Linked DNA regions of Ruegeria pomeroyi DSS-3. Each later gene encodes a partner of the first gene's protein in a complex. Links are inferred from orthologs where the notes say so. Each region holds a gene or a part of one and is shown in the gene's direction. Other genes may lie near its edges. The genes, in order: SPO_RS17985 and dnaN.

Region 1 (11,244 bases):
GCGCCACTGCCGGGGCAGAGCGCGATCCTGCGCACCGGACCACGGGCCCGCGATCATCTGGACGAGCTTGCCGGGCGCGACATCTCCGATCTGGGCCTTGATGCCGAGGGGTTTCTTCGCCTGCGCGTCGGGCTTTGAGATCTTGTCATCCCGACCCGACCCGCCTATATCGGGTCGCGAGAGGTTGGCGCGGGCGAGCGCCTCGCCAACCTGGTCAGGTCCGGAAGGAAGCAGCCACAACGAGTCCCGCTTGGGTCGATGTCCAGCCTCTCACTTTCACCGCCGTTCGCTGTGCCGCACTTGGAACCCTCTAGACTGCGGAGGGATTTATGATTGTAGCAACGACCCTTCGGGCAGCGCGGTTCTGACGACTCATACCCCTGCATGAACCCGTTCCGATCGAATGCGCGTGCGCCATCCGCCCGTCTTGCGTTGTTTCGCAACAAGCAAACCGGTGTCTCTTGCACTTCCGGACCTTGGATGGTCCCCTTTCTTTGCCACGCAGGCCGCGGCCCTTTCCGGCGCCTATGTCGCGCGGGCCGAAGCGCTGGTGCCGTTCCTGACGGTGCTGGCGGTCAACGCGTGCGGCCCAACCGATCTGGGCCCGATCCTCGCCTGGTGTCACTCCGACCGGACCGGGGCGCTGGTGGACTCGTCCGGCGTGTGCAAGACCACTTTGATGATCTCTCAAACCGACGCCGGGGAGGCAACGGTCGGTATTCGCGAGGGTGCTCGCAACTCGGAAAGCGTGGCCGAGGCCCGCGCGCCCGACAAGGCGTTCGACAAGATGGTGCGCGCGGTGAGGCGTGAGATGATAGGTCGAAACAAACGCTGACCGGCCCTCGATCGCCCCTGCCTCAAGGGGCGATCAACCGGGGCCACAGCGCGGCGTTTCGTCGGGCGAAAGCGCCCAGATGACCGATCTCGCGCAACCCAAACGCGCGCGGGTGCAGCAGATGCCTGCGCACGGTCTCGCCATAGACATCGGCTAGGCGCCAGACACAATTGGGCGGGATGGTCGTGTCATCCTCGAATGCGAACATGTCGACCGGCGCACCCGAACGGCTCCAGTCGGCTTGCGGCAGGCGGTCGCCCATCTCGGGCAGATAGGCGCCGGGCGTGGTGCACCAGCGCCGCCATTCCCAATAGACGCCGGGTGGCAGGTCGGACCCGAAACCGATCCGCCGCCCCGGCAGATAACCGAGGGTTTTCACCAAAAGCGGCGCGTGACCGAACCAGAACAGCCGCGCCAGCGCCTGATAGGGCCAGGGGTGGTCCGAATGATGCACCAGCCCGGAACAGACGCAGATCATCCGGGCGATAGGCTCGATCCCCGGTTGCAGCGGGCCAAGCATACCACCGACCGAATGGCCGATCACCCAAAGCGGCAGATCGGGATACCGCCGCTGCATCTCGGCATAGGCGGCGGGCATGTCGATCAGTGCCCAGTCGGACATGGTGGCGGTCGAGGCCGCGAGCGGCCCCCTCAGCGAATGCCCGAAATCGCGGTAATCATAGGTCAGGCAGGCGATGCCGCGCTCGGCCGCCAGCCAGGTGGCGAAATGCTGGTAGTACTCGCGCGGCACCCCGGTGGCGCCGTTGATCACCACTGCAACCTGGGGCGTGCCCGCAGGCAGATAGAGCCGCGCCGATAGCTGCGCCGACCCTGACGGAAAATGAAAATCCTCAACCACGACGCTTGCTTGCATATCCAGCATTCCAGCCTCCAGATGCTCTAGACCGATTGGTCTATTTCTCCCATCTGGACCAATCGGTCTAGAGCTGTCAATATCGCTGTCAAATGACCCAACGTCCGCTTCCGACCAAAGATCGCCTGATCCGCGCCGCCGCCCAGCTGTTCCAGCGCAGCGGGTATCACGGTGTTGGATTGTCCGAGTTGCTGGCCGAGGCCGAAGCGCCCAAGGGCTCGCTTTATCACCACTTTCCCAACGGGAAATCCGACCTGGCGCTGGCGTCGGCCACCTGGGCCTCGGACGAGATGCTGCGGCTGATCGCGGCCTCGTTCGAACCGGCTGACAGCTTTCATGCCGGGATGGAGGTGCTGTGCGGCAAGGTCGCTAAACTGTTCGACAAATCGGGCCAGTGGGATGGCTGCCCGATCTCGTCAACCCTGTTCGAAGGGCCGGACAACGCCGCATTCCGCGCCCATGCCCACCACCTGTTCGAAGGCTGGATCACCGAGGGCGCGCATCACGCCAGCCGCTTTGGGCTGGCCGATCCGCAAAAGACCGCCGAGACCATGTTCATCCTGCTGCAAGGCGGCTGGATGCTGGCCCGCGCCCGGCAATCCTCGGACGTGCTGCGCCGCCTGCCCGAGATGCTGCCGGGCGCGGATTAGAGCCGGTTGGTATTGAAGGTGTCGCAGGTTGCGACTTGGCCGCTTTCGAACCCGCGTTCGAACCAGGCCGCCCGCTGCGCCGAGGTGCCGTGGGTAAAGGTATGCGGCTGCGGAACCCGGCCCGCCTGACGTTGCAGCCGGTCGTCGCCGATCATCCGGGCGGCGTTCAGCGCCTCTTCCAGGTCGCCCTGCTCCATCAGGCCCCAGACCGAGCGCGCCCAGACCCCGGACAGGCAATCGGCCTGCAATTCCAGCCGCACGGTCAGGGCGTTGGCCTCGACCTGCGAGGAGCGCCGCCGGGCCTGATCCACCTTGCCAAGAATACCCAGCTGATTCTGCACGTGATGGGCCACCTCATGGGCGATGACATAGGCGGCGGCGAAATCGCCCCCCGCCTGCAATCGCCGCGCCAGGGTGGCAAAGAAATCGGTGTCCAGATAGGCCTTCTGATCGGCCGGGCAATAGAACGGCCCGGTCGCACCCGAGGCGCCGCCGCAGGGGCTGGATGTCACCTGCGAGAACAGCACCAGCGTCGGCGGGGTGTACTCGCGGCCCAGCTGGTCGCGGAACACCCCGGTCCAGACCTCTTCGGTTGTGGTCAGCACGCGCGAGACGAATTCGCCCGCCTGCCGTTCTTCCTCGGACAGCTCTGTTGGGGCGCTCTGGGGCGCTTGTGGCTGCTCTGTCAGAAACGGGGTCACGTCGATGCCGGTAAAGGCGCCGATCACCAACAGCAGCAGCACCCCGCCGATGCCCAGGCCGCGCCCGCCGATACCCTTGCCGCCACCGCCGCGTTGTCCGCGCCGATCCTCGACATTCCTGCTGCCGCGAACGCCTTTCAACCGCATGCCGATCACCCTTCGCAGCCTGTCTGTCCGGCGCCGACTCTAGCACCCGTCAAAAGGGTCCGAAACCCGGAATGGACTTGCGCTTGACAGGCGCCCGCAACACCCGCTACCGCTGGGTCGATGGTTCCCGGTCGTGCATGCGCCGGGATGAAAAGGGAACACGGTGCGGCCCTCTGGCGACAGAGGACCAATGCCGAGACTGCCCCCGCAACTGTAAGCGGTGAGCGATGCCGAAATGCCACTGGCCCCCGGGCCGGGAAGGCCGGCAAAGCCCGGACCCGCAAGTCAGGAGACCTGCCATCGCAACCGTAACTCGAACCCGGGCGGGGTGTCCGGACGGGATGCCTTGGCCCTGAGTGGCCGGTCCCCGACACCCTGTTCCGCCGCGCGGAGGGCGCAGGATGATCTGGACCACACAAACGCATGAATTTGCCGCAACCCTATGCCGTCGCACCGGCAGGCCCTGCCCCGCCCTGTCGGGGCTGGCCGAGAACCTGACCCGCGCGTTGCGCCGGGCCGAACCGATGACCGATGCGTCATTCGAGATCGAAGGCCATTGCGAGATGCCGCCCTGCGGGGCCGGTTGTCTGGCACGCTACGCCGCCTCGCATAGCCGGGTGCGGGTGTTCTGCGGCGTTGACGAAGATACCGCCCTGCCACACCTGCACCGGTTTGCCGATGCGCTGCTGGGGTCTGAAGGCGGAGGTTTTGCCGCCGGAAGCGGCCCGGTGCCCTGCGCCATGGTCGAAGCCCGCGCGCACGCGGCACAAGTCTCGGCACCCGTTCAGCCAACCGCCTGACGGGTCACTCGCGGATCGCCCGGCCAGCCAACGCCCAGTCCATCTGGGCGTCGGTTTCGACCGCGCAGGAGCGGACCGAGCGCAGATGCGCCAACGCCGCCTTGGGGGCTTCGCCTGTCTCGATCATCAGGCGCAGCGCCGCCATGCCGGACCGGCCACAGCCGCCCTTGCAATGGATCAGCACCCGCCCGCCGCCGCGCAGGGCATGGCGGGCCGAGGCGCTGATCGCGCTCCATTTCGCCTGCGCCTCGCGGCCCGGAGTTCCGAAATCCTCGACCGGCAGATGCGCCCAACGGCAACCCCGGCTTTGTACATCGGCGCCAAAGTTGCGCGCGCCATGCTGCAGCATCTCGACCTCGGTCGTCATCGAGATCACCAGCCCCGGCGCCCAGGATCCGATCAGATCGACATCGCCCGCATAATCGCCCGATATACCCGGCAACTGGCAGATCGCCAGCGTGCCGCCGCCGACTTTCAGCGCATAAAGCACCAGCTGCGCCATCTGCGGTATCCCTTCCCGACCGACCATTGCCACGGGGCGTGGCGATCCTGACCCCAAGGGTAGAATGGCCTTTAACGCGGTGGTATCGCAAGACAAGATACCCGTGAACAGATCAAACTGCACCGCGACGCGGGTCAGCGGTTGTCTATATACACGCGAATCTGATCCGGGCTCACGCCCTGAGCGCCGATCAGGTGCGCCACCCGAATGCCGTTGATCAGGACCATGGTGCCGGTCTGATCATCAAGCTCCTGCACGCTGACCGGTGTCTCGTCTCCGTTCCCCGGACGCAGCAGCGAAGCTTCGCCTTGCAGGGTCAGGACATCTCGTGCCGTATCGAAATCGGTGATCGTGACAACGTCATAGCCGTCCGCCACGCCGCTATAGGTTTCGAGGATGTCTTGATCGGCCCCACCCCTGGTGGTGACCAGGTCCCCCTCGTCCACGACCAGGGTATCGCGCCCGACGCCACCCTTGACGGTGTCCACCTTACCCAGGTCGCTGCGATCGTCCACCGCAACAATGAAATCATCTCCCTGCTGTCCGTTGATCAGGTTAGAGCCGAAATTGTCGGAATTCGCATCATCGCCCGCGCCACTTGCACTCGTGTCATCGTCCCGAACGGCGTTACCTCCAACGGGAAGGGACACGACGGAACAGATTCGTATACCCCTGTACGCGTCTGCATCAATCTCGAGAGAGGGGAACGCACCCGCCATTTGCGGCCCAATCCTGTTCCATCCCTGAAACAATCACACGGGCGGTGGACCTTCGCCCCGCTGGCCAGTACCGTCTGCAGAACCAGAATCCAGACCCGACGAAAGTTGAAAATGTCCGACGCGCCCTCGACCCCCTATCAGGTGCTGGCCCGCAAGTACCGGCCCGAGACCTTTGCCGATCTGGTGGGGCAGGACGCGATGGTGCGGACGCTGAAAAACGCCTTTGCCGCCGACCGGATCGCGCAGGCGTTCATCATGACCGGCATCCGGGGCACCGGCAAGACGACCACGGCGCGGATCATCGCCAAGGGGATGAACTGTATCGGTCCCGATGGGAATGGCGGCCCCACCACCGAGCCTTGCGGCAAATGCGAGCATTGCGTGGCCATCATGGAAGGCCGCCATGTGGACGTGATGGAGATGGACGCCGCCAGCCGCACCGGCGTGAACGACATCCGCGAGATCATCGACAGCGTCCGCTATCGTGCCGCCAGCGCGCGCTACAAGATCTATATCATCGACGAGGTTCACATGCTGTCGACCAGCGCGTTCAACGCGCTGCTCAAGACGCTGGAGGAGCCGCCGGCGCATGTGAAGTTCATCTTTGCGACCACCGAGATCCGCAAGGTGCCGGTGACGGTGCTGAGCCGCTGCCAGCGGTTCGACCTGCGCCGGATCGAGCCCGAGGACATGATCGCGCTGATGCGCCGGATCGCCGATGCCGAAGGCGCGCAGATCGCCGAGGACGCGCTGGCGCTGATCGTGCGCGCGGCGGAAGGGTCGGCGCGGGATGCGACCTCTCTGCTGGATCAGGCGATCAGCCATGGTGCGGGCGAGACCAGCGCCGAGCAGGTGCGCGCGATGCTGGGGCTGGCCGACCGGGGCCGGGTGCTGGACCTGATGGACATGATCCTGCGCGGCGATGCGGGCGCGGCCCTGACCGAGCTTGGCGCGCAATATGCCGAGGGTGCGGACCCGATGGCGGTGCTGCGCGATCTGGCCGAGATCACCCATTGGGTGTCGGTGGTCAAGATCACCCCCGATGCCGCCGAGGATCCGACCGTGTCGCCGGACGAGCGCGCGCGCGGCCAGCAGATGGCGGATGCGCTCGCGATGCGGGTGCTGACCCGGATGTGGCAGATGCTGCTCAAGGCGCTGGAAGAGGTGGCCGCCGCCCCCAACGCGATGATGGCCGCCGAGATGGCAGTGATCCGGCTGACCCATGTGGCCGATCTGCCCAGCCCCGAAGAGCTGATCAAGCGGTTGCAGGATGCGCCGCCGCCGCCGAACCCCGGCGGAGGGCCGCGTGTTGGTCAGGGCGCGAGTGCCCCGGCCCAGAACGGCGTCAGCGCCAGCTATGCGCCCGCCCCGCGCGGCGGTGGCGGCGGGCCGGTTGCGGCGCTGGCGCAGGATCCGCAAACGGCGCTGGCGCGCTTTCCCACCTTCGAGCATTTGGTCGAGCTGATCCGCGCCAATCGCGACGGCAAACTGTTGGCCGATATCGAGATGGACCTGCGGCTGGTCAGCTATCAGCCGGGCCGGATCGAATTTCAGCCCACCGAACGCGCGCCCACCGATCTGGCGCAGCGGCTGGGCAGTGCGCTGCAACGCTGGACCGGCAATCGATGGGCGGTCAGCGTGGTGGCGCAGGGCGGCGGCAAGACCATCGACGAGATCCGCAACGCCGAGAAATACGCGCTGGAGGAAAAGGCGCGTGAACACCCGCTGGTACAGGCGGTACTGGCGCAGTTTCCCAAGGCGCGGATCACCCATATCGAGACCCCGGAACAACGCGCCGCCAAGGTGGTGACCGAGGCGCTGCCCGAGGTCGAGGACGAATGGGATCCGTTCGAGGACGGCTGAGCGCCAACTCTCGATCGCGGAGCGCCGAGAATTTTCGACGAAAATTCTCGTGGCCGCCCGGGGCAACCGTTGGCGCGCTTCAGAAAAGTCTCTTTTGCATGGTGATCGAGGTGGGCCGATCGTAACCGGGATGCGCGGTTTCGCCGGTCTTTGCGAATCCCAGCCGGGCGAAGGTGGCGTGGTTCTCCACCAGTTCCACCCGCGTTTCCAGCTCGACAACCGGCAGGCCCAGTATCCGGGCGCGGGTCTCGGCCTGTGCCACCAGCCGGCGCGCCAGACCCTGACCGCGCATGGATGCATCCACCGCCAGCTTGCCGAGATAGAGCCGCCCCGGCTTGACCGTCAGGAACACCACCGCCACCGGCGGCGCGCCCAGCGCCCAGACCTCACCGGCAGCGGCCTGCGCGGCAACGGCCTGTTCGGTCAGCCGGTGCATCGAAGAGGGCGGGTCGATCCGGCCATCCATAAAGGCGAAACTGTCACGGATCAGGGCCAGGATCGCCCCGATCTGCGGGCTGTCCGGAGCGATCCGATAGGGCGCGACGGGCGTCATAGCGAGGCCTCCGGACGGAAGTCTTGGGGGATGTTATCCTGCCCCTCCAGCACCAGTTCGGCCATCACATGGGCCACCTTGGGCGCCATGCCGAAGCCAATCTTGAAGCCGCCATTGGCGATGAACTGGTCGGGATAAAGCGGATGCGCCCCCAGCATCGGTGCGCGCGAGCGCGAGCGCGGGCGCACGCCCGCCCAACGTTCGATCACCTCGGCGCCGTGCAAGAGCGGCACCGCCTGCATTGCGCGGTCAAGAACCGTGTCCAGCGCCGCGTCGGTACTGGTCGGGTCGTCATAGTCGCGTTCCGAGGTGGAGCCGATTGCCAGCGTCCCGTCCGCATGGGGCACGATATGCACCGTATCGGCAAAAAGCTGCGGCGCCTGCCGCCCGGCATCGAAGCGCAACAGCGCCGCCTGTCCCTTGACCCCGGTGCCCACGAGGCGCCCCCGCGCCCGGTTCAGCTCTTCCAGCCCGGCGATGCCGGTGGCGTGGATCACCTGCCCCCGGTCGGGCGCCTCGGCCAATACCTCGACCCCGCGAACGGCCAGCGCACCCACCAGCGCAGCACAGGCGCGGCGCGGATGCATCCGGGCGCTGAGCGTATCATGCACCACCAACCCGGTGGGTGAGGGCGGGCACCAGCTGCCCATCTCATCAACCGGGCAGACCCGCCATTCAGCCTGCCCCTGCCACAGGGTGCGGGCGTTTTCCGCCCGCTCATCCGCCAGATCCACGGCGCGCTCATCCGCCAGTGGCTGGATGCGACCGGTGCGGCCATATCCGGGCGACACGCCACCCGCCGCCTCGACCCCTGCCCAGAACCCTTCGGCCATGATCAGGCTATCGAACTGGAAGGCCTTCTTGGCGTTCCAGTTTTCCGGCACATGCGGGGCCAGCGCGCCAACCAAGCCGCCCGAGGACCCGGCCCCAGGCCCGAACGGATCGACCACCTGCACCCGCGCCCCGCGCAACACGCAGGCCCATGCGATGGAAAGGCCGAAAATCCCCGCGCCGCGTATCGTCACATCGGCCATTGCCATCGCCCGTCCCTTTCGCCAGTGTCGCGCCGATTTCGTAGGGGATATTCGCATGGTTGACCAGCAAGCGAAACTCAGCTGGACCGAGGACCGGATACCGGTCTCGGATCGGTTCGACGACCCCTATTTCTCGCTCGAAAACGGGCTGGCGGAAACGCGGCATGTGTTTCTGGCCGGCAACGGCCTGCCCGGGCGGTTCACGCCGGGGTTCCATATCGCCGAGCTGGGCTTTGGCACCGGGCTCAACATGCTGACCGCTTGGGCCGCATGGGAAGGGGCGGGGATAGAAACCCCGCTGCGTTTCACCAGTTTCGAGGCTTATCCGATGGCGCCGGCCGACATGGCCCGGGCGCTGGCGGCCTTTCCCGAGCTTGGCCCCTGGGCCGAGCGGTTCCTGTCGGCATGGGCCGGAACGCCCTGCGATCTGGGCACTTTGCAACTGGACGTGGTGCAGGGCGATGCGCGCCAGACCCTGCCGGAATGGACGGGCCGGGCCGATGCCTGGTTCCTCGACGGCTTTTCGCCCGCCAAGAATCCCGAGCTTTGGCAGGAGGATTTGCTGGCCCATGTCGCAAACCGGACAGCACCGGGCGGCACGGTTGCCACATACACGGCGGCAGGCTTTGTGCGGCGCGGGCTGGAGGCGGCAGGCTTCACCGTGACGCGCCTGCCGGGATACGGCCGCAAACGGCATATGACACAAGGGGTTCTGCGATGACGCAAGGCACGGCACGGGCGCAGCAGAACAACATCCCCGTCGGCATCGCGCTGATGCTGGCCGCCACGGTCGTGTTCGCACTTCAGGACGGTATCTCGCGCCATCTCGCGTCAAGCTACAACACCTACATGGTGGTGATGATCCGCTATTGGTTCTTTGCCGCTTTCGTGATCGCGCTGGCGGCCCGGTCCCGTGGCGGATTGCGCGCCGCTACCCGCACTGCGCAGCCGGGCCTGCAAATCTTTCGCGGGTTGCTGCTGGCGAGCGAGATCTGTGTGGCAGTGTTTGCCTTTACCGTTCTGGGCCTGATCGAGAGCATGGCGGTGTTCATCTGCTACCCGCTTCTGGTGGCGGCCCTGTCCGGCCCGGTCTTGGGAGAAAAGGTCGGCTGGCGGCGCTGGGCCGCGATCGGTGTCGGGCTGGTCGGCGTGCTGATCATCCTTCAGCCGGGCATGGGCGTGTTCAACCCCTGGGCGGTGGTGCCGCTGATCTCGGCCCTGATGTTCGCGCTTTACGGCCTGCTGACCCGCTATGCCGCCCGGCAGGACAGCACCGCCACCAGCTTTTTCTGGACTGGCGTCACCGGCGCAGTGGCGATGACCGCCGTGGGCCTGTGGTTCTGGGAGCCGATGAGTGCCCCCGACTGGCGCTGGATGGCGCTGCTCTGTGTCAGCGGCGCCCTGGGGCATTGGCTGCTGATCAAATGCTACGAGATGGCCGAGGCGAGCGCGGTGCAGCCCTTTGCCTATTTCCACCTGATGTGGACCGCGATCCTGGGCATCACGGTGTTTGGCGAGACCTTGCGCAGCGCCGTCATCATCGGTGCGGCGCTGATCGTGGCCGCCGGTCTATTCACCCTGTGGCGCGAACGCGCGCAAAGTCGATCCCGCTAGCTCGGCTGAAAAGGGCAGCGGCAGCGGCTCCTTGCCAAGGCGCGCGCGATAGACCGGCAGGCTCTCGGTCACCCGCATGATGTAATTGCGGGTCTCCTCGAACGGGATATGTTCGATCCAGTCGACGATATCGGGCGTGCCGCTGCGCGGGTCGCCGAACCGCTCCATCCAGCTGATCGGGCGATTGGGGCCGGCATTATAGCCCGCCGCCATCATCACCACATTGCCGTCGAACTCTCCGGCCAGTTCGGCCAGGTAGTTGGCGCCAAGCTTGGCGTTATATTCCCAATCCGCGGTCAGGCTGTCGGTGGAATGCCCGCCCAGAATGCCCAGCGCGTCGGCCACCAGCCGCGCCGTGGCGGGCATCACCTGCATCAGGCCGCGCGCGCCTGCGCCCGAAATCACCACCGGGTCGAACTCGCTTTCGCGGCGCGCGATGGCCAGCGTCATCTCGGGCGCCATCGGCAGGTTCAGCCGCCCGACCGGGTGCAGCGGGTAATAGGCGCCGGTCAGCACCACCCCCTCCTGCGCCTTGCGCTTGGCGATCATCACCGACAGATGCGGCTCCTGCATCTCCAGCGCCATCTCGGCAAGTTGCGTCGCTTGCACCGGGTCAAGGCTCTCGGCCAGATGGGTCAGGAACCGCTCGGCCAGGTCCAACTCTCCGGCGCGCAGCAACAGCAACCCGGCCTCAAGCACGCTGGAGGACATGAACGCCGCCTCCCGCCAGGGGGGTGTTGCGGGTGGGTTGGCCAGCGTCGGGTCAAAGGGGCGTCCGATCCGCTCTGCCGCAAGCAGGCCATAGAACGAGGTCTGATGCTCTGCCCCCATGGCATAGGCGGCATGGGCCTTGTCCGCATCGCCCAGCGCCGCATAGGCGCGGCCCAGCCAATAGCCCGCCCGCCCCTTGGAGATCGGCGAGTTCACCGCCGCATCAAAGCGCTGGAAATGG
Region 2 (4,357 bases), 3.6 Mb from region 1 along the record:
ATTACGAACTGCGCCTGGGTATCCTGCAAACCAAGGTGCAGATGTACCGCACCACCTATCCCGATCTGGTCATCGCGGATGGGGTGCTGGAATTCCTGGCGCATCGGATCTCGACCAATGTGCGCGTGCTTGAAGGGGCGCTGACCCGTCTCTTTGCCTTTGCCTCGCTGGTCGGGCGCGAGATCGACATGGAACTGACCCAGGATTGCCTGGCCGATGTCCTGCGCGCCTCGGAGCGCAAGATCACGGTCGAGGAGATCCAGCGCAAGGTTTCGGATTACTACAACATCCGCCTGAGCGATATCATCGGTCCGAAACGTCTGCGTTCCTACGCGCGGCCGCGGCAGGTGGCGATGTATCTGTGCAAGCAGCTGACCAGCCGGTCGCTGCCTGAGATTGGGCGACGGTTCGGCGGGCGTGACCACACCACGGTGATGCATGGGGTCAAGCGGATCGAAGAACTGAAGCTGACTGACGGCCAGATTGCCGAAGATGTCGAAATGCTGCGCCGCGCGCTGGAGGCGTGAGGCCAGGCGGGGTGGCCGGAAGGCCATCCCGCGTTTTTCGGTGCGCTCATCGGCCCTGGCGGGCCTCTTCGCGAGGAAAGCCCGCAGGGCTTGAGGAGCGCGAGCCGACTTCCCGGATTGCAACCATGCCATAATCGCGTCTCATCTGGGGACGCCCCCTTGACGCTGTTGGCGTTAGGCCCGAGAAAACCAAAAAAGCCTTGTGTCGAAGGGGGAACCCGCTAGTTTGCCCTTCCCGGCCCATTCGGAGGATGAAGGGACATGAAGATCAGCATCGAACGCGGCGCCCTGCTCAAGGCTGTTGCGCAAGCGCAATCCGTTGTCGAGCGCCGGAACACGATCCCGATCCTCGCCAATGTGCTGATCGAGGCCGAGGGCGAAGGCGCGCAATTCCGCGCCACCGACCTGGATATCGAAGTGGTCGACAAGGCGCCCGCGATGATCGAGCGGGCAGGTGCCACCACGGTATCGGCCACCACGCTGCACGAGATCGTGCGCAAGCTGCCGGACGGCGCGCTGGTCACCCTGACGGCGGATGCGGCGGCCGGGCGGTTGACGGTCGAGGCCGGGCGCTCGAACTTCTCGCTGGCCACCCTCCCGCGCGAGGATTTTCCGGTCATGGCTTCGTCGGAATATCAGTCGAATTTCACCGCCAATGCCGCGGTTCTGCGGCGTCTGTTCGACAAGTCGAAATTCGCCATCTCGACCGAAGAGACCCGCTATTACCTGAACGGTGTCTACATGCATGTGGCCGATGGCGATGGCGGCAAGGTTCTGCGCTGCGTGGCTACCGATGGTCACCGTCTGGCCCGGATCGACGCGGACCTGCCGGCGGGGGCCACCGATATGCCAGGCGTGATCGTGCCCCGCAAGACCGTGGGTGAGCTGCGCAAGCTGCTAGACGATGACGAGATGGATATCGCGGTGTCAGTGAGCGAGACCAAGGTCCGCTTTGCCACGCCCGATATCACGCTTACCTCAAAGGTAATCGACGGCACCTTCCCCGATTATACCCGCGTGATCCCGCAGGCGAATACACGGCGGCTCGAGGTGGATGCCTCGGAATTCGCCAAGGCGGTGGACCGGGTCGCCACCGTCAGCTCGGAGCGCTCGCGCGCGGTCAAGCTGCAGCTGGACGAGGACAAGCTGGTCCTGTCGGTCAATGCACCCGACAGCGGAGCCGCCGAAGAGGAACTGGCCGTCGCCTATAGCGATGAACGGCTGGAGATCGGGTTCAATGCGAAATATCTGCTGGAGATTGCCAGCCAGGTGGATCGCGAAAACGCGGTGTTCCTGTTCAACTCTTCGGGGGATCCGACCCTGATGCGCGAAGGCAATGATCAGAGCGCGGTCTACGTGGTCATGCCGATGCGCGTCTGATCGCGCTGACGCGCGATGCCTCCGGCGGAGGTATTTTCGAACAGAAGAAGGGAGGGGTCATGGCACTGGCCCTGACCGCAATCACGATCTCGCATTTCCGGTCGCACCGGTTGCTGCGGCTCAGCCTGGACGAGCGGCCCGTGGCAATCCATGGGCCCAACGGGGCGGGCAAGACCAACATCCTTGAGGCGGTCTCGATGTTCTCGCCGGGGCGTGGCATGCGCCGGGCCAGCGCGGCCGAGATGACCCGGCGCCCCGAGGTGCTGGGTTGGAAGCTGAGCGCCGAGCTTGTCGCGGGGCATCAACGCCACGAGATCGAAACCTGGTCCGAGGGCGGCGCGGCGCGGCAGGTGCGGATCGACGACAAGGCGGCCAGCCAGGTGGCGCTGGGGCGGTTGGTGCGGATGGTCTGGCTGGTACCCTCGATGGACCGGCTGTGGATCGAGGGGCCCGAGGGGCGGCGGCGGTTTCTCGACCGGATGACCATGAGTTTCGAGCCCGATCATGCCGAGGCGGTTCTGGTCTATGAAAAGGCCATGCGCGAGCGCAACCGCCTGCTGCGCGAACAGGTGCGCGATGCCCATTGGTATCTGGCACTGGAAACCCAGATGGCAGCCGCGGGACACCGGATTCATGCCGCGCGCCAGAGCACCCTGACCGCGCTGGCCGCTGCACAGACCCAGGCCGAAACCAGCTTTCCCACCGCCGAGCTGGAGTTGATCCAGACCGAGGGCGCCCTGCCCGAAAGCGAGGGTGACCTGCGCGAGGCGCTGGCCGAGAGCCGGTTTCGCGATCTGGCCGCGGGGCGGACATTGGTGGGGCCGCATCGCAGCGACCTGTACGGTGTCTATGCCGCCAAGGGCGTGCCCGCCAGCGACTGTTCGACCGGTGAGCAGAAGGCGTTGCTGGTCTCGCTGATCCTGGCCAATGCGCGCGCGCTGGCCCGACAGGTGGGGGCGCCGCCGGTGCTGCTTTTGGACGAGATCGCGGCGCATCTGGATGCGGGGCGCCGCGCGGCGCTTTATGACGAGATCTGTGCGCTGGGCGCGCAGGCCTGGATGACGGGCACCGGGCCTGAACTGTTTTCCGAACTCGGTGCTCGGGCGCAAACCATCGCCCTGTGCGAGCGCGATGGTCAATCAGAGGTGGTAGAAACATGACCCTGTCGGCGGTTGATCTGGCGCTATATGCCGGGGCGGTTTTTGTGCTGTTCCTGACGCCGGGGCCAGTCTGGCTGGCGCTGACGGCGCGCACTCTGTCTGGTGGGTTTCAGGCTGCCTGGCCGCTAACGCTGGGCGTGGTGGTGGGCGACAGCCTGTGGCCGGTTCTGGCAGTTCTGGGTATCGGCTGGATCACGGCTGCCTCGACCCAGATCGCGCTGGCGCTCAAGGTGGTTGCGGTGCTGGTCTTTGTCACTTTGGGGATCGTCACGATCCGAAACGCCGACCGCACCATCGCCAGTGACAGCCGGTTGACCCGGCCCGGTATCTGGGCCGGGTTTCTGGCGGGGCTGGTGGTGATCCTGGGCAATCCCAAGGCGGTGTTGTTCTATATGGGGATCTTGCCGGGTTTCTTCGATCTATCCGATATCACCACCATCGACCTTGTCGCCATCGTGGCCGTGTCGCAGGTGGTACCGCTGGTGGGCAATCTGATGCTGGCCGCCTTTGTCGATCGGGTGCGGCGGGTGCTGAGTTCGCCCCGCGCGCTCAGGCGGATGAACCTGACGGCGGGTGGTATGTTGATCGTGGTCGGGTTGATCCTGCCCTTTACGTGATCAGCCAGGCGGCCAGAAAGGGATAGAGCGCCCCGGCTGGTGTGCCGGTGGCCTGACCGCCCTGACAGAAGCGGATCGCAATGATCTGGTTGAGGAAGGCCTGAATGCCCTCGGCCAACAGGGCCGGGGGATGATCGCCGCGAACGGTGCCCGCCGCCTGCATGCCCGCGATCCAACCCGCCCAAAGGTCGATCTGACGGTAGAACCCATCGGCCACAACCTCGTTCCGTTCGGCCCCGGTAGAACCGGAATAGCGCAGAAGCAGATCAAAGATCACCCGATCACTGGCGATGAAGTCCAGCAGCGGCGCCAAACGATGCATCAGCTGCGGCAGGTCATCGGGGGGTCCTGCGGTCTCCATACCGTCGATCAGTCGCATCACCTCGGCACCGATCAGGACAGCCAGCAAGCCATCCTTGTCGGTGAAATGGGAAAACAGTGTGCCCTTGGCGACGCCAGCGGCCTCGACCACATCCTCGACCCGCAGCCCGGCATATCCCTGCGCCTCGACCAGCCGAGCGGCCTCGGCCAACAGGCGGGCGCGGGTTTCCAGGCGGCGTTTCTGCGGCGGCCGGGTCATGGCTGTCCTTTCAATAAAATGACCGTGGTCAAAAATATATATTGACCACGGTCAATTATGCCATATGTAAATTGACCAAGGTCACTTTTGCAG

The links.
Region 2: the proteins of SPO_RS17985 (region 1) and dnaN are in contact, whole or in part, in a cryo-EM structure (PDB 8GIZ), measured with the Escherichia coli proteins. The link is inferred for Ruegeria pomeroyi DSS-3 from one-to-one orthologs.

What each region holds. Positions count from the first base shown.
Region 1 is NC_003911.12:3,754,582-3,765,825, forward strand. What follows is about bases 4,792-7,715. They hold SPO_RS17985 (DNA polymerase III subunit gamma/tau), read left to right. Parts: upstream 4,792-5,339; coding sequence 5,340-7,091; downstream 7,092-7,715. Other genes in these bases: SPO_RS17980 (hypothetical protein), read right to left, coding at 4,792-5,159; SPO_RS17990 (GNAT family N-acetyltransferase), read right to left, coding at 7,171-7,644; SPO_RS17995 (NAD(P)/FAD-dependent oxidoreductase), read right to left, coding at 7,641-7,715. In the rest of the region: SPO_RS17945 (bifunctional 2',3'-cyclic-nucleotide 2'-phosphodiesterase/3'-nucleotidase), read left to right, coding at 1-138; SPO_RS17950 (hypothetical protein), read left to right, coding at 404-835; SPO_RS17955 (alpha/beta hydrolase family protein), read right to left, coding at 858-1,718; SPO_RS17960 (TetR/AcrR family transcriptional regulator), read left to right, coding at 1,802-2,359; SPO_RS17965 (KPN_02809 family neutral zinc metallopeptidase), read right to left, coding at 2,356-3,207; SPO_RS17970 (hypothetical protein), read left to right, coding at 3,609-4,007; SPO_RS17975 (protein-tyrosine phosphatase family protein), read right to left, coding at 4,012-4,509; more of SPO_RS17980, read right to left, coding at 4,644-4,791; more of SPO_RS17995, read right to left, coding at 7,716-8,684; tRNA (5-methylaminomethyl-2-thiouridine)(34)-methyltransferase MnmD, read left to right, coding at 8,734-9,399; SPO_RS18005 (DMT family transporter), read left to right, coding at 9,396-10,292; SPO_RS18010 (lytic transglycosylase domain-containing protein), read right to left, coding at 10,248-11,244. UniProt on the Escherichia coli protein: Part of the beta sliding clamp loading complex, which hydrolyzes ATP to load the beta clamp onto primed DNA to form the DNA replication pre-initiation complex.
Region 2 is NC_003911.12:165,211-169,567, forward strand. What follows is about bases 1-2,847. They hold dnaN (DNA polymerase III subunit beta), read left to right. Parts: upstream 1-788; coding sequence 789-1,907; downstream 1,908-2,847. Other genes in these bases: dnaA (chromosomal replication initiator protein DnaA), read left to right, coding at 1-527; recF (DNA replication/repair protein RecF), read left to right, coding at 1,967-2,847. In the rest of the region: more of recF, read left to right, coding at 2,848-3,067; SPO_RS00780 (LysE family translocator), read left to right, coding at 3,064-3,684; SPO_RS00785 (TetR/AcrR family transcriptional regulator), read right to left, coding at 3,677-4,264. UniProt on the Escherichia coli protein: Confers DNA tethering and processivity to DNA polymerases and other proteins. Acts as a clamp, forming a ring around DNA (a reaction catalyzed by the clamp-loading complex) which diffuses in an ATP-independent manner freely and bidirectionally along dsDNA.